Regions from separate parts of the Sporosarcina sp. P3 genome, predicted to be linked through region 2. Evidence: riboswitches for the same ligand, from Rfam matches in the RefSeq annotation. Region 2 holds a riboswitch; each other region holds the start of a gene.
What was found. Region 2 has a riboswitch for S-adenosylmethionine ahead of metA (homoserine O-acetyltransferase MetA). Riboswitches for the same ligand answer to the same signal wherever they lie in the genome.
Positions count from the first base shown of each region.

Region 1 (5,710 bases), on a different contig from region 2:
CGAAGTTTCCAGGTACCGCAGCTAAATCAGCCCCCTCAACCGAACGAGGTAATTGTCCCGCTTCAACCGGCTGAATGACTAAGTTTTTCGGGTTCTCTGTAATATCTTTTTCAGATGCCGTCAATTGATCTATTTCTTCATCCATTTTCACTAACCCTGCATCTTCCAATACATATAATGTTCTCGCAGCGTTCACTGGATCATTCGGAATAGTGATGGTGGATCCATCTTCAATCTCTTCAAGAGACTTATATTTATTTGAATAGATACCTAAAGGTGCTGTCGGCACGATAATCAACTCAGAGAGTTCCATATTGTTTTCTTTCTCGAAGTTTTCTAAGTACGTAATGTTTTGGAATAAGTTCGCATCTATATCTCCACTGTCTAATGAAATATTCGGCTGAATATAGTCACTGAATTCTGTGATCTCAACCGTATATCCTTTTTCTTCAAGTCCCGGTTGAATTGCTTTTTTCAGCATATCACTATAAGGTCCCGCTGTTGCACCAAAACGAAGATTTTTATCATCATCCGATTTTTCAGTGGACTTTTCTCCTCCACAAGCCGCTAATGTTGCAACCAGTGCAGTAAGAATGAATGCAAGTACTAGTTTCTTCATTAATTCATCTCTCCCCTATTATCTTTTATCTATCATTTTTGAAAAACGATCTCCACCAAATTGAATCAACTGCACGAGCACTATTAAAATGGCGACAGTGACTAGCATAATACTGTCATCATATCGGTAATAGCCAAAACGAATTGCCAAGTCTCCAATTCCGCCTCCGCCAACAAATCCAGCCATTGCTGAATAGGCAACTAAGTTGATTAATGTCAGTGTAAGTCCTTGGATAATACTAGACTTTGATTCAGGTAATAACACATTCCAAATAATCATCCATGGCGACGCACCCGTTGCAATTGCTGCCTCTATAACTCCTTTGTCTATTTCACGCATTGATGTTTCAACGATCCTTGCAAAGAAAGGTATAGCTGCAACGGAAAGCGATACACTTGCTGCTGCTGGCCCTATCGTGCTTCCAACAATCAGTTTCGTCAAAGGTATCAGGGCTACAAGTAATATGATGAATGGAATGGATCGAATAATATTAACAAAAAATCCAACTACTGAATTAATTGCACGGTTCTCTAAAAATAATCCTTTATCTGTTGTAAATAACAGAACTCCTAATGGCAACCCAATAATCAATGCAATCGTAAGCGATATGCCGATCATATAAAGGGTTTCACCAAATGCTTTCGTAATATCCGGCATGAGTTCCATAATGTGAGATAGATCAAACATGTTGTCGGATCACCTCCACTTGTGCATTTTGTTTGCGTATGTATGCAATTGCTTGCTCTACTTCTTCACGCTCACCTTGCAATTCCATTAAGAAAATTCCAAGTGCTCGTTCTTGAATATATTCAATAGACCCGTGCAAGAAGTTTCCTTTGACTCTATACTTCTGCATCGTATCGGAAATCACACCCTCCATCGCTACTTCACCTTTAAATGTGATCTTGATCAGCGTACCAATCAAAGTGGACGTGACAGTTTCAGGTATATCGTAAGACACTACACTGCTAATAAATTCCTTTGTTAAAGGTTGGACTGGATTAGAAAAGATGTCATATACTTGTCCTTCTTCAATTACTTTTCCACTTTGCATAATCGCCATGCGATCACAAATCTCTTTTACTACATTCATCTCATGCGTGATTAACACAATGGTGATATTCAATTCTTTATTGATCTTTTTCAACAATCGTAAAATGGACATCGTTGTGTTAGGGTCCAACGCGGATGTTGCTTCATCACAAAGCAAGACCGATGGATTATTGGCTAGAGCTCTCGCAATACCAACGCGTTGCTTCTGTCCACCACTCAACTGTGCAGGATATACATTGCGTTTATCAGATAGACCCACCATTTCAAGAAGTTCCATTACACGTGTTTCTATTTTATTTGATGGCATTTTTGCTGCCTGTAAAGCAAATGCAATGTTCTCGAAAATCGTCTTTTGGCTAATTAAATAAAAGTGTTGGAAAATCATTCCGATCTTCAAGCGCGCCTGTCGCAGTTGTACCCCTGTTAGTTTCGTTAAATCTACATTATCAATTAAAATTGTGCCGCTCGTTGGTTTTTCCAACAAATTCAAACAGCGAATAAGAGAACTTTTTCCCGCCCCTGAATAACCGACAATACCAAATATTTCTCCAGTCTCGATATCTAGTGAGACATCATCTACACCTTTTACCACTTTTTCTTTTGTCTGATATACTTTAGACAAATGTTGAATTTGGATCATGTTCTCACTTCTTTCTACATTCAAGTAAATAATCATAACTAATAGTCGGTACGAACATCCCTCTTTAAATTAAAAAATTCTTTCATTTTTCTAAATGAAAGAATTACTGAAATATTCTCAGCTTATCTCTCAGATGGAAAACCATGCTGTAGGATTTGGCACCTTCCTTGTTTCATACAAGGGGTTGCTGGACTTCAACGGGCCATTTCCCTCAGTCACTCTTGATAAGAGATTGCTATTAAACTATATGCGTAAAACATATACTAATCTGAATTTACAAAACTGTCAAGGCGAATAATGACAAGTTGGCAGAATACCCGACTTTTTCTATCAAGATTATTTTACTATTGCGCAATATTCACAATCATCTGGAATCAAATAAGCATCCTTCTATTGATAATTCTAGTATGATCTAGGTATACTTAACGAAAATACCCTATTAAAGAAAGAAGGAATAGACTATGGCTTTGTCCAACCGATTACAAAATCTCCCTCCGCATTTCTTTACACTGCTATTAAATAAAATAGAAAAGGCTATGGATGAAGGCAGAGATGTAATTAATCTAGGACGTGGAAATCCTGATCAACCAACACCTCCTCATATTATTAAAGCTTTGCAAGAAGCCGTTGAAGATCCAGCGACCCATGGATACTCTCCATTTAGAGGGACATTTGCTTTAAAACAAGCAGTAGCTGAATACTATCAGCGTGAATACAGTGTCACAATTGATCCCGAAACAGAAGTCGCGGTACTCGGTGGCACGAAAGTAGGTGTCGTGGAACTTCCTTTAGCCATCATGAATGAAGGAGACTTATTATTGCTGCCAGACCCTGGTTATCCTGATTACTTATCAGGTGTGAGCTTAGCGGGTATTCGATACGATACAATGCCGCTACGTAAGGAAAATGAATTTCTACCTGATTATGATCAACTCACAGATGAACAGAAAAAAGATGCGAAATTAATGTACCTAAACTATCCTAGTAATCCAACAGGTGTCACAGCAACACCGGAGTTTTATGAAAAGACTGTAGCTTTTGCCAAAGAAAATCAAATTGCGGTCTTACAAGATTTTGCATACGGTGGCATTGGTTTTGAAGGCAATAAACCAATTAGTTTCTTACAAACTAAAGGAGCAAAAGAAGTCGGTATTGAAATGCTATCTCTTTCCAAAATGTATAATATGGCAGGCTGGCGTGTTGGTTTTGCAGTCGGTAACGCTGAAATAATAGAAGCTTTAAATGTATTGCAAGATCATTTATTCACTAGCATTTTCCCAGCAGTGCAACGTGCCGCAATTGAAGCATTGACAGGCCCACAACAATGCGTTGAGGAGTTAGTTGCGCTCTATGAAGGTCGTCTGACAGTTTTGCTAACGGAATGTGAACGCATCGGTTGGAACGTAACGGCTCCTACTGGCTCATTTTTCGCTTGGCTACCTGTCCCAGAAGGCTTTACAAGCGAAACCTTCGCCGATTTATTACTAGATAAAGCAGATGTCGCTGTATCGCCAGGAAACGGATTTGGCGTTCACGGGGAAGGTTATATTCGTGTCGGATTGCTGGAAAGTGAAGAACGCATGCAAGAAGCGATTCGCCGTATTGAAAAGCTCGGCTTATTTAAGTAAGTTTATGCGATTTGATCATATCTATTATACAAAAAGCCTCCTTACATCCCAGTAATTCTGGGATGTAAGGAGGCTTTTATAAAGTATATTAATCGAGTTCTACAGTATCCAGTAATGTCCGCACTTCATCTGTAGTATTCGTATTCATTAATTCATTTCGAAGTTCAGCGGCTCCGCGGAATCCTTTAACATAAATTTTGAAGAATCGACGTAGCGGTTTAAATAGTCGCGGTTCTAGCTCTGTCGAATATTTATCAAAAAGATCCAGATGTAGACGCAAAAGATCTAGCAACTCTTTATAATCATGCTCTTTCTTCTCTTTCTCAAAGGCAAATGGATTGTTGAAAATGCCGCGTCCAATCATAACCCCATCTACACCGTACTTCTCCACAAGCTCCAGACCCATTTGACGATCGAGAATATCACCATTAATCGTCAACAGCGTATTAGGCGCTATTTCATCGCGAAGCTTCTTGATTTCCGGAATCAATTCCCAATGTGCATTGCCATTACTCATTTCCTTGCGCGTGCGGAGATGGATCGATAAGTTCGCAATGTCTTGTTCCAGTACATGTCGAAGCCATGTATGCCATTCTTCGATATCCGTGTAGCCAAGACGCGTCTTGACACTGACAGGTAATCCGCCAGCTTTTGCAGCCTGAATAATTGCCGCGGCGGTTTCAGGATGGTTAATCAAACCACTACCCTTACCTTTTGTTGCAACGTTCGGGACAGGGCACCCCATATTAATATCCAACCCTTTAAAACCAAGCTCCGCCATCCCAATACTCATCTCGCGGAAATGTTCAGGCTTGTCTCCCCAAATGTGAGCGACGATTGGCTGTTCGTCTTCTGTAAATGCCAAACGTCCGCGCACGCTGAAGATTCCTTCTGGATGACAAAAGCTTTCCGTATTGGTAAATTCCGTAAAGAATACATCTGGACGTGCAGCTTCGCTGACTACGTGGCGAAAAACTACATCCGTTACATCCTCCATTGGTGCTAGTATGAAAAATGGCCGTGGTAGATCACGCCAAAAATTAGTACTCATCGTTACGTTCAAATCCTCTCTTCATAACTTGCACCTGCGTACAAAAATGGTTCGATATATACCTAACACTAACAGATGCCAGTCCTACCATTATACAAAAAATACACGGATGAATTCCACTTCTTTGAGCTACCTTCAAAATTTATTATCGAACTTTTTACGTCGATGTTGATTAATTCATCAAATATAGTCGCTTTACATCGCTTACTATTAAAAAAACCGCTGCTTTTGACAGCAACGGCTTCATATACTTTTTACCAAATCAAACTACTATCTACGCTTCGGCTTCTCTCTGCGCAACTCTTTCATTAAAGAAATGACCATCAATAACATGACGAACGAGAAGGGTAAGGCGGCGATAATAATCGTGTTTTGTAAGGCAGCCAAGCCACCAACTGACAACAAGATCAATGCAATGGACGATTGGATCACACCCCAAATCATTTTCACGCTAGTAGGCGGTGTCAATGATCCGTACGTCGATTGCATACCGAGCACAAACGTTGCGGAGTCAGCACTAGTCACGAAGAATGATGCAATTAACAGAATGGCAATGATCGAAATGATAAATGACCAAGGCATTTCGTTAAACATTTCAAAGACCACTAGCTCAGACGAGGAACTTGCGATGTCTGCTATTCCACTGCGCTGCATATCGACAGCTGTCGTACCGAACGTAGAGAACCAGAATGCACAAAGTAATGTAGGTGCAAGAAGTA
Region 1 is NZ_PDZE01000013.1:29,905-35,614, reverse strand. It holds gene CSV61_RS14055 (MetQ/NlpA family ABC transporter substrate-binding protein) at 1-619, opposite strand, end outside; gene CSV61_RS14050 (methionine ABC transporter permease) at 638-1,306, opposite strand; gene CSV61_RS14045 (methionine ABC transporter ATP-binding protein) at 1,299-2,312, opposite strand; SAM riboswitch class I at 2,432-2,543, opposite strand; gene CSV61_RS14040 (pyridoxal phosphate-dependent aminotransferase) at 2,774-3,940, shown strand; gene CSV61_RS14035 (tRNA dihydrouridine synthase) at 4,029-4,991, opposite strand; gene CSV61_RS14030 (glycine betaine uptake BCCT transporter) at 5,262-5,710, opposite strand, start outside.
Region 1: another riboswitch for S-adenosylmethionine. It lies ahead of CSV61_RS14045 (methionine ABC transporter ATP-binding protein); the one in region 2 lies ahead of metA (homoserine O-acetyltransferase MetA).

Region 2 (5,710 bases):
TAGAACTAATCATAACACGTCAAAAACTATTGTCAATTGCTTTTCTCGAAAATTTGAAAAACAGTTAAATACGAACGTAATTATTGAATTATTTGTGAACGTTCGCTTTTAAGGTGTTAATTATAAGAAAAACACTTTAATTGAACTAAGTGAAAGGAAATAGCATAAGTCGTCTAAAGAGAAGAAGTACAGGTAAGAGTGTTATAGTGTGCTTATACTATTCGTTAAAAGGAGTGTTGAAAATTGAAAAACTTAGAATCCCTAGAGCAATTTGAGCAACTTAAACAGGAAGAAAGAGTAATATTCTTATTCACTGCAGACTGGTGTCCCGATTGCAGAGTGATTGAACCATTCTTACCGACATTAGAAACAGAGTTTGCGGAGTATGAATTCATTTCGGTTGATCGTGATGAATTTATAGATCTTTGCAGTCAGTTGGACATATTCGGTATTCCTAGTTTTGTGGCATTCAGCGAAGGAACAGAAACAGGTCGTTTGGTAAGTAAGAATCGTAAAACTAAAGAAGAGATTGAAGAGTTTATTAATAATTTATCGTAATGCAATCATTCTCTGTGAATGGATAAAAAGACAAGTAAACAAAAGGACTGAAGACAATTATAACTTTTGTTTTCGGTCCTTTTCTATAAGAAAAGCTTCTACGATAGCTCTTATATATTGTATTATGTGAAATCTATCAGTTGCTCTATAAGGATTTTTGCGCCTCGTGGACTGATGTATAGACCGTTCGACAATTGTTTGTTTTCATCCATCACATCACCGGTGATAAAACATGCCTTGGACACTTGATACTTTCTCAATATAATTTTGTCATCCTCTACGAAAATTTCGATAGGGTCGCCCTGATCGATCAACATAGAATTTCGAAGTTCTTTTGGAATGACAATTCTGCCGAGATGATCAACTTTACGAACTATACCTAAAGACTTCATAAGCTCCTCCTCGAAGTAAAGTAGTTGGTAATTTCTATTATACACAAAAATAGATTGTCTACAATTTACAATACTTGAATGTGCAGAACAATTTGACAATTCTGCTATACAATTTATTTATTCATGCTATAATAGTCTGTAATTAAATATTTCTTATCAAGAGAAGCTGAGGGAATTGGCCTGATGAAGCTTCAGCAACCTCTGTGCAAACAGGAAGGTGCTACTTCCAACAAGATTGTTGTCTTGAGAGATAAGAACGATGAACGGTCAACCCTCATTTTCTTATCTAAGAGAAATGAGGGTTTTTTGTATAGAAATAGTATTAACAGAACGTTAAGGGGGAAATAGCATGCCAATTAATATACCAAAACATCTGCCGGCAGGAGAACTGCTAAGAGAAGAGAAAATATTTATTATGGATGAAGAACGTGCTACCACACAGGATATCCGTCCAATCAATATTTTGATTTTGAATTTAATGCCTGAAAAAGAGAAGACCGAGTTGCAATTGCTTCGATTACTAGGGAATACGCCTTTACAAGTGAATGTCACATTCTTGAATACAGCAACCTATGTATCAAAAAATGTTAGTCAGAATCATTTGGAAACCTTCTATACTACCTTTGAACATATTAAAAGTCAGCGCTTTGACGGTATGATTATTACAGGTGCACCAATTGAACTTTTACAATTCGAAGACGTAGTCTATTGGAAAGAGTTAGAAGAAATTATGGAATGGACAAAAACGAACGTCACGTCTGTACTTCATATTTGCTGGGGTGCACAAGCTGCCTTGTATCATCATTACGGAATAAACAAGTTCGAGTTGCCGAAGAAATGTTTTGGAGTATTTTCACATGATATTACCGATCCGACAGTAAACTTGGCACGTGGGTTCAATGACGTATATGTAGCACCACATTCACGCCATACAGGAGTTTCATTAGAAGAGATCAAGAATCATCCTGATTTAACCCTACTTTCTGCTTCTGAAGAGGCAGGAGCGTTCATTGTGATTTCAAATGACGCAAAACATATTATGGTCACTGGACACTTAGAATACGATGCGCATACGCTGGGGGATGAATATGCTCGCGATGTAGAAAAAGGGGTCGACATCGAAATTCCTGTAAATTATTATCCAAATGATGATCCATCTAAAGAACCTATGAATACTTGGCGCTCTCACACGCATTTGTTATTCTCTAATTGGCTCAATTACTACGTCTACCAGAGAACTCCTTATAACTGGAAGTAAACGAATCCGTGTATAAATCTCTATCGTTTGCACATACTTCGATTACTGGAGGTGTATGCAGTGAACGTAGATGAATTTTTGGAGTTGTCTTTTTGGGAAATGACTTTACGAACGGTGATCTCGTTTATTGTGCTATTGATTTTGGCGCGTTTCATGGGGAAAAAACAAGTGTCTCAGTTGACTTTCTTTCATTACGTGACAGGTATCACGATCGGGTCAATTGCAGCCAATTTAGCAGGAGAGTCCGAAACGCCATTTTTAAATGGTCTATATGGAATGGTTCTATGGGCGGTATTAACAGTTCTCGCCAATTTTTTAACATTCAAATCTTTTAAACTTCGCGTATTACTCGATGATAAACCGGTAATTGTTATTCAAAACGGGAAAATACTAGAAGGCTCCTTGCGTAAATTACGGTTGAATTTCAATGATCTAAATATGATGCTACGAGAGCAGTCGATATTTTCGATGAAAGATGTCAATTACGCGATATTCGAAACGAATGGTAATTTAAGTGTCTTGCTGAATCCAGGAGAGAAACATGCGACAAAAAAAGATGTTAAAGTCTCGCCACCGCAGCCCAAATATATTCCGACTGAAATTATTACTGACGGAAAAGTGGAAGAAAAAAATATGCGGGAACTTCAATTGACTGATACGTGGCTAACAGAACAACTGAAAAAGCAAGGAATATCCAAACCAGAGCATGTTCTTTATGCAGAAATTCAGACAGACGGCAGTTTATATATAAATGCATTAAAATCGACTTGACGTGAAGAGCTCTGACCAAATCAGAGCCCTTCACGTTTTTAAAGTATTTCCCAGTTTCTTTGTTTGGCTATAGCGGTAAGTTTTTCATCTGGACGAACTGCTACAGGGTACCCAACTTTCTCTAAGACTGGGAGATCGGAAATACTGTCTCCGTAGGCAAAACTGTTGTCCCAGTCGACAGTTTTGCCTAGTAGTGCTTGATAAATTTGCTCATTTTTACGTCTACCTTGAATATGTAGAAAAGGCTGATCCATCGCTAATTGGTTCCCACGTGAAGGAATATCTGTACCAATAATTTGATCAAATGTTAGGTGATTTGTGACTGCTTGTAAAAAGGGAGTATAGGCACCAGAAACGAGTAAGACATAGTATCCCTCTTTTCGGTGCTTAGTCAGACGGTTAATGACTTGTTCATTGAAGTCGGGCACTATTACGCTATGCATGCTTTTGAAGTATTCATGTAGTTCAGTCATTGTCAATGGGTCTAGAGCTTGTAGATAAAGACGCATGGAGCGCTCCTTCATGATAGGTTCGGGTAGTATTTTTAATTTATAACGAATATAAAGTGGTAAGATCGAACGAAAGAATTTCCCGTAGTATTGCTTATACGTGGGATGGTTCTTTAATTGCTCCATAAGTAATTTAAAGGTTTCTTTTGTGTACAATGTACCATCAAAATCAAAGATTGCAATTTTCATAGAGACACTCCTTTATTGTATTCTTCTACATAGTATACAAATATAACGAGTGTAAAAGCAAAAAAGCAGATGGATAAAAATCCATCTGCTTGAATTTAGATCTTATTGAAGATTATTCGGCATACCGGGTTGGCCTTGTGAAGGTGCAAATGAATTAAGCAACATATTCATATCTTGATCGTTTAATTGTGGTACTTGGTAATAATGATGTTTGTTTTGGTAAATTGACAACTCGTATGCCATTTCTAAACAGTTGGGCACGGAATCAGCAATAACACGGCGAACGACTGGGTTACATACTTCCAATGCAGCAGCTGTTTTACCTGTGGCGCTTTCTTTAGCAGCACCTAGCAAAAAGCCAGAGATCATCTCATCATTGATTTCACCTGTGGATTGAATAGGTTTTGATGGTGCCTTTGCTTTCATACCGTAAATGAAGTCACTACTAGCTTTCATTTGATAACGCTGTGTAGGATGAGAAGGATCTTTCCCTGTCTTGAAACTTTGGACAATGATATTGTATTCATCCATCATAAATCGGTATTGTCGGTCAAGGATGTCTAGAAGTTCTGGATCCTGGACGTGTGGTCGTAAAATCACCGATTGATTCAATGCACCAATCGCTGCACTTAGTACTTCTTTCACGTCAAATAACTCATGTCCACCGTGATTTAACGATGGGGGAACTTGTCCGCCTTGCATGTTCTGAGATGTATCAAATTGATTTGTCAAATATATTTCCTCCTTTAATTGTCTTGTACATCGAGAGTAGTATGTGAAGTGGCCAAAATTTTATGCACATGAAATTGTATTTACGAACCATGCATAGTTCGGAATGCGTCATCATATCATATGGATAGAACTCAAGAAGGGTAGTGGGGATACATGCAGATTCATGTAGTTTCGCAAGGTGAGAGTTTATATGAAATTGGTAAAATTTACGGTGTTCCATACGATCAAATAGCAGAAGTTAACGAATTGGAAAGCGAGACACGACTCGCTGTGGGACAAGCGCTTGTTATTCCAATAATAGGTTCTTATTACTGGGTGCGGCCTGGAGATAGTCTATTTACCATTGCACAAAGATATGGTCTAACAGTGGCTCGCTTGGCAGAAATTAATGCAATTAACCCTTCCAGAAGGTTAATAATTGGTCAGCGCCTGTATATACCACAAGAAGCAAAAACAATAATTGACTCATTATTATATGTAGAACCGCGTAATCCCGTCACTCAAGATATGCTGACGGAAGTTCGTGAACGTGTGGGGGATCTTACGTATCTCGCGATGTTCAGTTATGAAGTGCAACGGGATGGATCGCTCAAAGCACCTGCTCTAGCAGATATTCCGACTATCGCAAAAAATGCAGGTGCTGTAAATATACTAGTGCTGACGAATCTAGAAAACTATTCATTCAGTGCGGAATTGGCACATGTGATTTTCACTGATCAGGTTGCACAAAACCAAATGATACAAAGTGCCATTGAAACAGCAAAAGAAATCGGCTATAGTGATATTCACTTCGATTTTGAGTTGTTATTCCCTGAAGATCGAGAATTATACAATCAATTATTACGTAATGCACGTGATCAAATTCATAAAGCGGGCCTTACGATTTCCACAGCACTTGCACCAAAAGCTGGGGAAGTGACAACAGGTATTTATGGTGCTCATGATTATAAAGTGCATGGAGAAGTTGCTGATTTTGTTGTATTGATGACATATGAATGGGGATATACGTATAGTGCACCACAAGCTGTGAGCCCAATCGGGCCAGTTACGAAAGTAGTGGAATATGCAGTAAGTCAAATTCCAAACGAAAAAGTATTTTTAGGTCAGAATTTATACGGCTATGATTGGACAGCTCCATTTGGTCAATCGGACAGTAAAGCTGCAAGAGCGTTAAGTCCACGAATGGCGACTAATCAGGCAATCGAACAGAATGCTGCTATTGAATACGACGCGCTATCCCAAGCGCCACATTATACGTATTACGACGAAACTGGAACTGAACATGAAGTGTGGTTTGAAGA
Region 2 is NZ_PDZE01000012.1:4,359-10,068, reverse strand. It holds gene CSV61_RS13475 (thioredoxin family protein) at 244-558, shown strand; gene CSV61_RS13470 (AbrB/MazE/SpoVT family DNA-binding domain-containing protein) at 681-950, opposite strand; SAM riboswitch class I at 1,101-1,207, shown strand; gene metA (homoserine O-acetyltransferase MetA) at 1,300-2,208, shown strand; gene CSV61_RS13460 (YetF domain-containing protein) at 2,308-2,979, shown strand; gene CSV61_RS13455 (HAD family hydrolase) at 3,018-3,677, opposite strand; gene CSV61_RS13450 (spore coat protein) at 3,780-4,415, opposite strand; gene CSV61_RS13445 (LysM peptidoglycan-binding domain-containing protein) at 4,563-5,710, shown strand, end outside.

Region 3 (5,710 bases), on a different contig from region 2:
CATTTACATAAGGAGGACCTATGAGAAAAGTTTCATCAACATTTTATATTACATTAGTAGCTGTCGTATTGGCAGTCGGTTATGGTGTAATCGCTCCTGAACACTTTGAGGCGATCACGCTCAATATAAGGAATCTCATTTCAGATTCATTCGGCTGGTATTACTTACTGACAGTTTCTATGCTATTCTTCATTTCAGTCTATTTGATATTCAGTCCGCTCGGCAGGATTCGATTGGGGAAAGATAGTGACAGGCCACAGTTTTCCATGTTTTCTTGGCTCGCCATGCTATTTTCCGCAGGTATGGGAATTGGACTCGTGTTCTATGGAGCTGCGGAACCTCTCTCACATTATGCGGTAAGTTCAGCTACTGCACCTGTTGGAACAAAAGAAGCGTATAAAGAAGCGATGCGTTCAACATTTTTCCATTGGGGCTTCCACGCTTGGGCTATATATGGTATGACAGCTTTAGCCCTGGCATACTTCCAGTTCCGCAAAAACCAGCCTGGTTTAATCTCCTCCACACTTCGCCCGATTTTCGGTGATCGCGTAGATGGCAAACTCGGAACCGTAATTGACGTCTTTGCAGTTTTCGCTACTGTTTTCGGTGTCGCCACGTCACTCGGATTTGGAGCGGTCCAGATTAATGCTGGATTGAATTACTTATTCGGTGTTCCAATCGGTTTCTGGTCTCAGTTTATTATTATTGCGATCGTGACTGTATTATTCTTACTATCCGCTTGGAGCGGCCTTGGAAAAGGGATTCGTATTTTATCCAATACCAATATGGTATTAGCTCTTACTTTGTTGGTCTTTATCATTGCACTCGGTCCAACATTGCTGATTTTCAATATGTTCACTGATTCTATTGGCGGATATTTAGAAAACCTCATTCGTATGAGTTTCCGCACAGCACCACTTACACCTGAAAATCGTTCATGGTTGAATGACTGGACACTATTCTACTGGTCTTGGTGGATAGCTTGGTCACCATTTGTCGGTATGTTCATTGCCCGTGTTTCAAAAGGAAGAACAATTCGCGAATTCATGATCGGTGTGCTCGTCGTACCGACTGTATTGAGTGCAATTTGGTTCTCAGCGTTTGGTACAACAGCTATTGAAACACAAAAGCAAGGTATTATCGATTTAGCCTCTACTGCAACAGAGTTGACAATTTTTGAGATGTTCAGTGGATTACCTTGGTCATTCGTCATTTCAGTTGTCGCAATTTTGCTGATTACTTCATTCTTCATTACGTCAGCGGATTCGGCTACATTCGTACTAGGTATGCAGTCGTCATATGGTTCATTGACTCCACCTAATAACTTGAAAATCGTCTGGGGCGTCATTCAGTCCTCCATCGCGATTATTCTATTATATGTTGGTGGTTTGGATGCACTTCAAAACGTCATTATCATAGCCGCCTTACCATTCTCCATCATACTGATTATGATGATCACCTCGCTTTTCAAATCTTTAAAGGAAGAGCGAAGAAAAATCAAACGAAAATAAAAAATGAACACTGCGCACATGCGTAGTGTTCATTTTTTGTATTAGTTGACAGCTTTTTCGATTGCTTGTTTCAAATCTGCGATCATATCGTCTACTGACTCCAACCCTACTGACAAGCGGATCAGCTCTTCGCTAACGCCTGAGTTTTTCAAGTCTTCCACAGACAGCTGCTGATGAGTAGTAGATGCCGGATGTATGATTAATGACTTGGCATCTCCTACGTTTGCTACATGAGACCAAATTTCGACATTGTCGATCACCTGTCTCCCAGCATCGCGTCCACCTTTGATACCGAAAACGATAATTGAGCCATACCCGTTTTTTAAATGTTTGTTGGCCAATTCCGCTGTTGGATGATCGTCTAGACCCGTATAGGTTACCCATTCAACTGCTGGATGATCCTGCAGGAATGCCGCGACTTTTTGTGCGTTTTCATTATGGCGTGGTACACGTAAATGAAGTGTTTCTAAACCTTGCAACAAGTTGAATGCACTGTCCGGTGACAGGCATGGGCCAAAGTCTCTTAGCAATTGCACGCGCAGTTTCGTTGCGAAAGCTGCAGCAGCCGTGTCGATTCCGTAACGTAAGCCATGATATGATTCATCCGGCTCTGTAAAGCCAGGGAACTTACCTTGTGTCCAATCGAATTTCCCCGCGTCCACTGCCACACCACCGATAGTCGTACCGTGTCCGCCAATCCATTTCGTCGCCGAGTGAATGACTACATCCGCTCCGTATTCGATTGGATTTGACCCATAAGGAGAAGGGAATGTATTGTCTACGAGCAACGGAATTCCATTTTCATGTGCAATGTTCGCAATAGCTTCCACGTCAAGGACTTGCAAGCTCGGGTTACCGATTGTTTCTGCAAACAATGCTTTCGTTTTATCCGTAATGGCTGCTTCAAAGTTTTTCGGATCAGATGCGTCAACAAATTTCACTGTGATGCCATAGCGCGGTAATGTCACAGCGAATAAATTGTATGTACCTCCGTAAAGATTGCTCGCTGCAACGATTTCATCACCTGTTCCAGCAATATTGAGAATAGAGAATGCAATGGCCGCCATACCCGAAGACAATGCAACTGCTGCCGTTCCGCCTTCTAGCTGTGCGACACGCTCTTCAAAGACAGCTACTGTCGGGTTGGTAATTCGTGTGTAGATATTGCCTGCTTCTTTCAAGCCAAATAGATTTTGTGCGTGTTCTGTGTCTCTGAATACATAAGAAGTCGTACGATGAATCGGTAAAGCCCGTGAACCTGTTTCCGGATCCGGTTTTTGCCCTCCGTGTAATAGTATCGTTTCTGGCTGTAAATTCGTCATATCCATTCCCCTTTTTCATGTATTGATGGAACACCGAGACGCCTCGAATATCTTTTCTTTAGGACTAGACAAGGAACACGTGGGTGTGATTCACTATATAGAAAAAGCCCATCTTCCATAATAAGAAGAGGGCTCTGCTTTCGCTCATTCCCCCCTTATCTTCCAAACTGCCGAGAGTTTGTAGGAAGTAGCACCTTTGCTTTCGCCGGTTGCCGGGCATCACAGGGCCTAATCCCTCCGCCGCTCTTGATAAGAGTGTGTCTATTCGTTTTCCATCGTTGAAAAATAGTATACGGCTATTCCTAGTCTATTGCAAGGGTTTATTAATAGAATCTTTAGAAAGCGGTGTTATTTCTATCGTCTAGAGCTTGGACTAGGAAGGTTTTGTTGATCTCGAATGATAGCATTATGTAAAGACTCCCTCATTTACTAAACGACAGCCAGCCGCAAGTGCTGAAGTGAGTTCCCTGATGTTTCCACTTATGATTTCACCAAAAAATCGCCAGCAACACGTTTAGTGAACGATGTGCTGACGATCCTATTTGGTTAGAATATGTCCCACCAGATTTTCACGGCGGAGGCCATGATGAGTATGGCTAGAATGCTTTGTAATACTTTGGTGTTTACTTTACGACTGACTTTTACACCGATCGGCGCTGCAATGATGCTTGCGACAATCATGACGAGCGCCGGTCCATAAGGTACTTGACCTGTTAGGAGCTTGCCTGATGCCGAGCCCACAGATGACAATAGCGTAATTGCAAGGGACGTAGCGATCGTAACGCGTGTCGGTATCTTTAGTATCACGAGCATAATCGGCACCATAATGAATGCACCGCCAGCTCCGACAATTCCAGCTGCCAAACCGACGATAAAGGCCGCACTGGAAGCGATGAAGCGATTAAATGTAATTTCATCAATCGGCTGATCGTCGAGACCCTTTTTAGGAATGAACATCATAATTGCCGCCATAACGGCTAAAATACCATAGATGATGTTAACCGTCGCTTCTGCTAGCATACTAGAACCAGCGCCGCCGATCACACTGCCGACTAATACACTGATTCCCATATAGAGGACAAGTGGTTTCAATATTAAGTTACTCTTTCTATACGCGAATACTCCTGAAAGTGATGCAAAAAACACTTCAACTGCAGTAATTCCAGATACTTCATGTGGTGTAAACGCAGCAAAGCCAAGTAACGCAGGAATAAATAACAACATTGGATATTTGACAATTGCACCGCCAATTCCCATCATACCCGAAAGGAATGAGCCAACGAAGCCAATGAGAAAGATTGTAATAATAAATGGAATCGTCATGATGTTCTCCCTTCTTCCTGATGAAAGAGGGAGATAACCATTCCCTCTACCCTTAGTTTATCCTTTTTGGATCCAGAATTTAAAGACATCTGACTCTTGTTGTTGATCTTTTATTTCATGATTACCAGAAGCCGCCCATGCAGTCAGATCGGACACTGAACCTTTGTCTGTTGTATGGATTTCAAGAATGTCCCCTGCTTGCAAGTCTTTCATGGCTTTCTTTGCACGTACGATCGGCATTGGGCATGCCAAGCCTTTAGCGTCTAAAAATGTTGTTGTATTCATATATATCTTCTCCTTTTAATTTGGGTTTTAGTGTTCATTATCCATTTAACTAACTATTTACCGTACCGCACAGCGATTCGGACCAATCTCCATCTCGCGTTGCGTTTCCACGTCAGGCTGGATCTTCCCCATATTCATCTGGCGAATTTCCTGATAAGCGTTTGGCTGTGGTGGCAAGTTATCAGTAACTAATTCTCTAAACTCTTTTTCATCTTGAATATTCAAGCCATGATTTGTTTCATACAATACGCTAAGCTTCTCTGCCACGCTACCATCTTCATTCAACTCATCTATTACCATAAAGTGAGCTGGCAAGACGATTAAGTCCTCTGATATTTTTTTGTAGCGACTATATAAAGACTCGCGTAAATCACTTACCCAATCCTCCGCTAAACCCGCTAAATCTGGACGTCCAATCGAATCAATAAACAGAATATCACCTGTCATTAAATAGCTCTCATCGACGATAAATGAAGTCGAACCAATGGTATGTCCTGGCGAATAAAGTGCTTGAATATCAATTTTCGTATCACCTATCTGAATACATGTATCACCTTCTAACGCTGCATATTCAAATACTGCCTCTTCTGCATCTTTCGGAGGCAACCAATATGTTGCACCCGCCGCTTCTGCGATCTGACGACCACCCGAAATATGATCAGCGTGCAAGTGCGTATCCAGTACGTTTGTGATCTTGACGCCGTGTTTCGCAGCAAAATCCACGTACACATCCGTCATACGTGTTGCGTCTACGATTGCCGCTTCTCCACCCGACATGATCATATACGAAAGACACCCTTTACCAAGACGGACGAATTGATAGAGCTCGCCACCCGATTTCAAATCGGCAATTTTTACCGGTTCAAGATACTCGCTCCACGCTTTCATCCCACCTAAAAGGTAACCTACAGAGAATCCTGCTTCTTCCAGGATTTCCGCCACCATGATGGACGAGCCTTCTTTTGCACAGACAACTAGGATCTCTTCATCCTTTGGCAACTGGCCTTCAATATCTTCAATGCCATCCAATAAATCAAAGTACGGTACATTCAAATGGCGCACTTGCTCCCCTTCAATTTTCCAATCTTCAAATGCGCCTTCATTTCGCACATCCAAAATGAATAATGATTCTTTCGCCATAACGCGCTTCGCTACTTCACTTGATTGAATGATTCTCATTTATTCATACCCCCTGTTGTATTTTCCGTCTCGCTATTCCATTCCGACATGCCAGGAAGTACATTCGTGACACGTTCAAATCCATTTGCG
Region 3 is NZ_PDZE01000007.1:93,996-99,705, forward strand. It holds gene CSV61_RS10445 (glycine betaine uptake BCCT transporter) at 21-1,511, shown strand; gene CSV61_RS10450 (O-acetylhomoserine aminocarboxypropyltransferase/cysteine synthase family protein) at 1,553-2,833, opposite strand; SAM riboswitch class I at 2,986-3,089, opposite strand; gene CSV61_RS10455 (sulfite exporter TauE/SafE family protein) at 3,380-4,156, opposite strand; gene CSV61_RS10460 (sulfurtransferase TusA family protein) at 4,214-4,441, opposite strand; gene CSV61_RS10465 (MBL fold metallo-hydrolase) at 4,499-5,620, opposite strand; gene CSV61_RS10470 (sulfurtransferase TusA family protein) at 5,617-5,710, opposite strand, start outside.
Region 3: another riboswitch for S-adenosylmethionine. It lies ahead of CSV61_RS10450 (O-acetylhomoserine aminocarboxypropyltransferase/cysteine synthase family protein); the one in region 2 lies ahead of metA (homoserine O-acetyltransferase MetA).

Region 4 (5,710 bases), on a different contig from region 2:
CCTCTTCTACTTCACCGAATAGCTTCTTCAATTCTTTCGAAGCGTACTTTACAGGTGTCTTAATATCCCCTGTAAATAGTTCTGCGTAATCATGGTTCAACGCCTTTTCATATAGGCTTTTCCAATCTACTTTCTGCCCAGATTCCTCTTCAACTGTTCCGAGGAACTGAGCGATTTTTGTCACTTTAAATGAATGGCTAGCTACAGAATGCTCCTGAAATTTGAACTTTCCAGGACAACGAATAATTAGTTCTAAATCAGATAAGCTTTTAAAGTATTGGTGTACTCCCAATAGCATTCAACACCTTTATTTAGTATTTACGGCTTTAATACATTCCTATTCATCTTTTTAAGAGGCTCTTGTCTACATGTAGCACCGTATTATATAGTAACCCTATTGTATACAAAATTATACAGGTAGGAAAGAACTCCACTTAGCAACAAATATATCCAATAACCAATTATAGGATAACTAGATCACGAGTGATGATGTTTAGACTCTTTATAATGTGGAATAGTATTTACAGAACATCACATAAGGAGTGGTAAGCATTATGGCTAAAATTGCAACAGTACTTGGTGATATGTTTGAGGACTCAGAATATATGAAACCGGCTGCCGCGTATAAGGAAGCTGGACACGAAGTAGAAGTGATTGGCGCGGAAGCAGGAACAGAAGTAACAGGTATGAAAGAAAATACAAAAGTGGGAATTGATAAAGCAATTGATGACGCTAAATCATCGGATTACGACGCATTGTTTATTCCGGGCGGATTTTCACCAGACATTTTACGTGCAGATGATCGTTTCGTGAAATTCGTCAAAGAATTTATGGACGCAAAAAAACCTGTATTCGCAATTTGTCATGGTCCACAATTGCTCATTACAGCAAAAGCGCTTGAAGGGCGCGATGCAATAGGGTACACGTCCATCCGTGTAGATATGGAATATGCAGGTGCAAAATACGCAGACAAAGAAGTCGTAGTTTGTCAGAACCAACTTGTAACAAGCCGTACACCTGACGATATACCAGCATTTAATCGTGAATCACTAAAACTTCTAGAAAAATAATAATTATTTCGACCGTCGGGGTGTAAGTAAGCCTTGACGGTTTTTTCATGTTTTCTAAACATTAAAATACTGCTCATGACATACAATATCAATACATTTTCATAGACGCTGAAAAAGATTCTCAATTGTACTTGAAAAAGGTTCTCAATGAGAGTATGCTAAAAGTAACAAGTAAATCGGCGAGACGATCGCTTCTTACAAATGAAAGGTCGGGGGTCTAACATGTATAAAATTGTTATGTTGGCGGTATTAGCAGGGATTGCATTAGGTGTAGCAGCTGGATTTTCCTTTGGAAGTAAAGAACTGACAGGCATGTTCTCCGGAATGGTGGCACTTGCGTTTATCGCAGCACCGGCAGCGGTCGTCTATGCAAGCGAAAAGAAAAAATGGCATACAACTCAGTAAGAAAGAAAAGCATCCAAATTAATTTGGATGCTTTTTATATGAAAATTATTTGAATGTTTCCAAGCCCTACTTCTATAAGAGAGTAAGCCTTAATAGGCAGACCAACCATTATCAGCTTCCATAATGACACCATTAACATAGGAGGATTCGTCTGAGGCAAGGAATAGTGCAATGTTTGCGATCTCTTCCTTTGTTCCAGGACGGCTCATCATATTTACGCCTCTTAGAGCTTGTTTCATGCCGAATTCATCTGGTTGAGTTAGGCTGTTTGTAATATTAGTTGGGATTTGTGCTGGTGCAATTGCATTACAGCGGATGTTTAAGGGACCGTATTGAGAAGCGACACTTTTTGTCATCCCTGCCACCGCGTGTTTTGATGCGGTGTAAGCCAGACCACCTCGACCACCTGTCACCGCTGAGATAGAAGCCATGTTGACGATCACGCCTGTTTTTTTCTCTTCGAAGATAGTTAATGCTTTACGAGTTGCACGCATGACACCTGTTGTGTTGATCGCTAATACTTTGTCCCATATCTCATCTGTAACTGTAGCTGCAGCGTACATATTGTCCATAATACCGGCATTGTTCACTAGAATATCCAGTGTGCCGAATTGCTCCACTGCTGTATCAATCATTCTTTGTACATCTTCTTCCACCGTGACATTGGTCTTAACTGCCAGCGCTTGACCGCCAGCATTTTTAATCGTCTGGACAGTCTCTTCTGCACCTTCCATATTCATATCTGCGATGATAAGCTTCGCACCTTCACGGGCATAGAGCTCAGCAATTTCTCGTCCAATTCCAGACCCGGCGCCAGTTACTACTGCTACTTTATTTTCTAAACGATTCAACAATCTCGCCTCCAATAATAAATGTATGTTCTTTTTCAGTATATACTTTAACATCTAACTATTGAAGGATTTAGCATCTTTTCTTTACCTGCAAAAACTCGAACTGCCATAGTGTAACTGACGGTTCGAGTTGTGCGGTTTATTATTATTGAGTTTTTACGCCTTCTACTATTTCTTTTGCAGCATAAAGAGCTTGTTTTACATCAGCAATCAAATCATCTACATCTTCTACACCAACAGAGAAACGTAGCAAACGATCATCCACTCCACGGCGATTGCGTTCTTCTAAAGGAATATCCATATGCGTTTGCGTAGTCGGATACGTGATAAAGCTTTCCACGCCGCCTAAACTTTCAGCAAATGAAATGAGGTTCAGGTTTTCAAGGAATGGTCCTATCCATTCGCTATTCTGCACTCGGAAAGATAACATGCCACCGATCCCGGCGTAGAGTACGTCGGCAATGAGAGACTCTTGTTCTAAGTAAGATACCATTGCTTTCGCATTGACGTCATGCTGTTTCATGCGTAAATGCAATGTTTTCAAACCGCGGACAACCAGCCAGGAATCAAGAGGGGATAATGTAGCGCCAATCGCATTATGGTTAGTAAATAGGCGTTCGCATAACTCTTCACCCTTTGCGACGACTAGACCTGCTAGTACATCATTATGTCCACCGATATATTTTGTTGCGCTATGAATGACGATATCTGCGCCTTCTTCAATAGGTCGTTGGAAATAAGGCGTTAAGAATGTATTATCGACAATTAATAATAAGTCATGCTTTTTGGCCAATTCTGCATACGTCCCAATTGCTATGTTTTGCATTAATGGGTTTGTGGGCGTTTCCAAGAAGATCGCTTTTGTGCGATCAGTAATTGCTTGCTCGACTTCTGAAACATCATCAAACGATAGATAACGTGTCTTCACATTGTAGGTCTCTTCGTATTGATTAAATAAACGATACGTGCCGCCATATAAGTCTTCAGGTGCCAGTAGCTCTGAACCTGTCTTAAATAAGGATAAAATTAGTTGGATGGCTGCCATTCCAGAACTGCACGCAAATCCTTGATCACCAGATTCCAAGTTTGCGATTCCATCCTCTAAGATCGAACGCGTAGGATTTTTTGTTCGTGTGTAATCATACCCCGTAGATTTTCCTAGACCTTCATGGTGATACGCTGTAGACAAGTAAATAGGCGTATTAACTGCTCCGGTTTTCCTGTCACTGCGGTTCCCTAGTTGTACTAATCTGGTTTCTAATCCATTGTTTGTCATGAATATCCATCCCCCCAGCAAAATAAAAAAGAACCTCTTCTTTTCGAATAGGCCCTCGAACTTACAAGTGTATACAGCATTCTCATCTTCAAGGTGGTGTCACCATTGGAATTAGCACCGTGCCTGAGGCTGGTTGCTGAGACATCGCTGGGCCTATCCCTCCGTCTCTCTCGATAAGAATATTCTTAATATAGAAAAAACTGTTGATGGATTTATTCTACCATGCGGATATACTAGAAGCAAGCTTCCTTTTATCGTGATCGGATGACTTTTTGCTATACTTATAGGTGCTATTCATGAAAGAAAGGAGATTTTTATTTTGGCTTGGAGTTATGTTGCCCTAGCGGCAGTTATAGAAATTTTCTGGGTAGTTGGTCTGCGTTACTCTGAAACCGCAATTCAATGGACTGGAACAGGTGTGGCGATTGTATTGAGTTTTTATTTTATTATTAAAGCATGCGAAAAATTACCTTCAGGTACGGTATATGCAGTCTTTACCGGATCGGGTGCCGCGGCAATCCTTTTGGTGGATATATTCATCTTTCAAGCAGATTTCACATGGGTTACGCTGACTTTTATTGGATTAATTGTCAGCGGGGTCGTCGGTATCAAGTTGACTACAGATGAACAAGTAGATACAAAAGGAGGTGGCTGACGATGGCTTGGGTGTATTTGGCTATTGCCAGTCTCGGTGAGATTTTTGGTGTGGTAAGTATCAATTACTATTTACAGAAACGGTCTATTAAGAGATTGTTGCTCATTGTCGGAATATTTGGATTCGGCTTCGTCTTCTTGTCTCTTGCTATGCGTGAAATTCAAATGAGTACAGCGTATGCGGTATGGACAGGGTTTGGAGCAGCGGGAGCTGTATTGATGGGGATTTTGATTTTCAAAGAATCTGCTAGCGTTAAACGTCTTTTCTTTTTATCGCTCATTATTCTCGGTGCTGTTGGTTTAAAGTTATTCGGATAAAGGAGAGTGGATACACTGGTTTATTGGACACGATTTGAATATGAAGAATGGACAGTAACGCTTGCCGCTACAGAAAAAGGACTTTGCTACGTGGGATTAGCAGAAAATAGTGTGGAACAATTAAAGGTTTGGTCAAAGCGATTCGAAACTGAAGGGTTAAAGGAAGATGAAATGAAGCTTGAGGTCTATAGAGGTCAGGTCAAAGAGTATCTTTCAGGTAAGGCTATTAGTTTTTCTGCGGTGCCAGTGGATCTAAAAGGGACACCATTCCAATTGCAAGTTTGGGAAGTGCTACAACAGATACCCTACGGTAAGGTCGTAACCTATTCAGAAATTGCAGAACGAATGGGGAAAGCATCTGCTGTTCGTGCTGTAGCATCTGCGATAGGCAAGAATCCCCTATTGATCTTGGTGCCTTGTCACCGTGTAGTAGCGAAGAGTGGAGAATTGTCAGGCTATCGAGATGGTAAAGAGCGTAAAAGAAACCTGCTACAACTGGAGAAAACGCGTTTAATATGTGGTAGCGCGGAGTGAGCGATATGAAATATAAGCAAATGAAAACGAAGAAAACGCATGAAGTAGTGACGGCTAATTTATTAAACACTATTAAATACAAAAATCACTCACTTTTAGCTGAGTGATTTTTTTATTTAAGACAGGATGAATATTCTGTCAATTGATTGATTAATGTAGTACGCTAGGTAAAAATCCGATGCGCTGCTGACTATATGGTATATCGCTGTGAAGGGGTGAAGAGGAATGAAAGTAAGCCTATTTATAACTTGTTTGGTAGACATGTTCTATGCGGATGCCGGCAAAGACATGGTGGAAATATTAGAAAGACAAGGCTGTGAATTATCGTTTCCAAAAGGACAAGTGTGCTGTGGACAGCCGGCTTATAACAGTGGTTACGTAGAAAATTCAAAATCGGCAATGAGGAATATGATAAAGACATTTGAAGGGGCGGAGTATGTTGTCACACCGTCAGGATCTTGTGCCACTATGTTTAAATTGTATCCGGAAGTATTCAAAGATGATCCCAATTGGTTACCTAGAGCACAAGAGCTGGCAGATAAAACATATGAGTTCACTCAGTTTCTTGTGAATGTATTGCAAGTGGAAAACGTAGGGGCGAA
Region 4 is NZ_PDZE01000014.1:61,056-66,765, forward strand. It holds gene CSV61_RS14585 (YfbR-like 5'-deoxynucleotidase) at 1-292, opposite strand, end outside; gene CSV61_RS14590 (type 1 glutamine amidotransferase domain-containing protein) at 555-1,070, shown strand; gene CSV61_RS14595 (hypothetical protein) at 1,293-1,475, shown strand; gene CSV61_RS14600 (glucose 1-dehydrogenase) at 1,565-2,326, opposite strand; gene CSV61_RS14605 (methionine biosynthesis PLP-dependent protein) at 2,472-3,602, opposite strand; SAM riboswitch class I at 3,682-3,782, opposite strand; gene CSV61_RS14610 (DMT family transporter) at 3,922-4,257, shown strand; gene CSV61_RS14615 (DMT family transporter) at 4,260-4,574, shown strand; gene CSV61_RS14620 (methylated-DNA--[protein]-cysteine S-methyltransferase) at 4,581-5,108, shown strand; gene CSV61_RS14625 ((Fe-S)-binding protein) at 5,334-5,710, shown strand, end outside.
Region 4: another riboswitch for S-adenosylmethionine. It lies ahead of CSV61_RS14605 (methionine biosynthesis PLP-dependent protein); the one in region 2 lies ahead of metA (homoserine O-acetyltransferase MetA).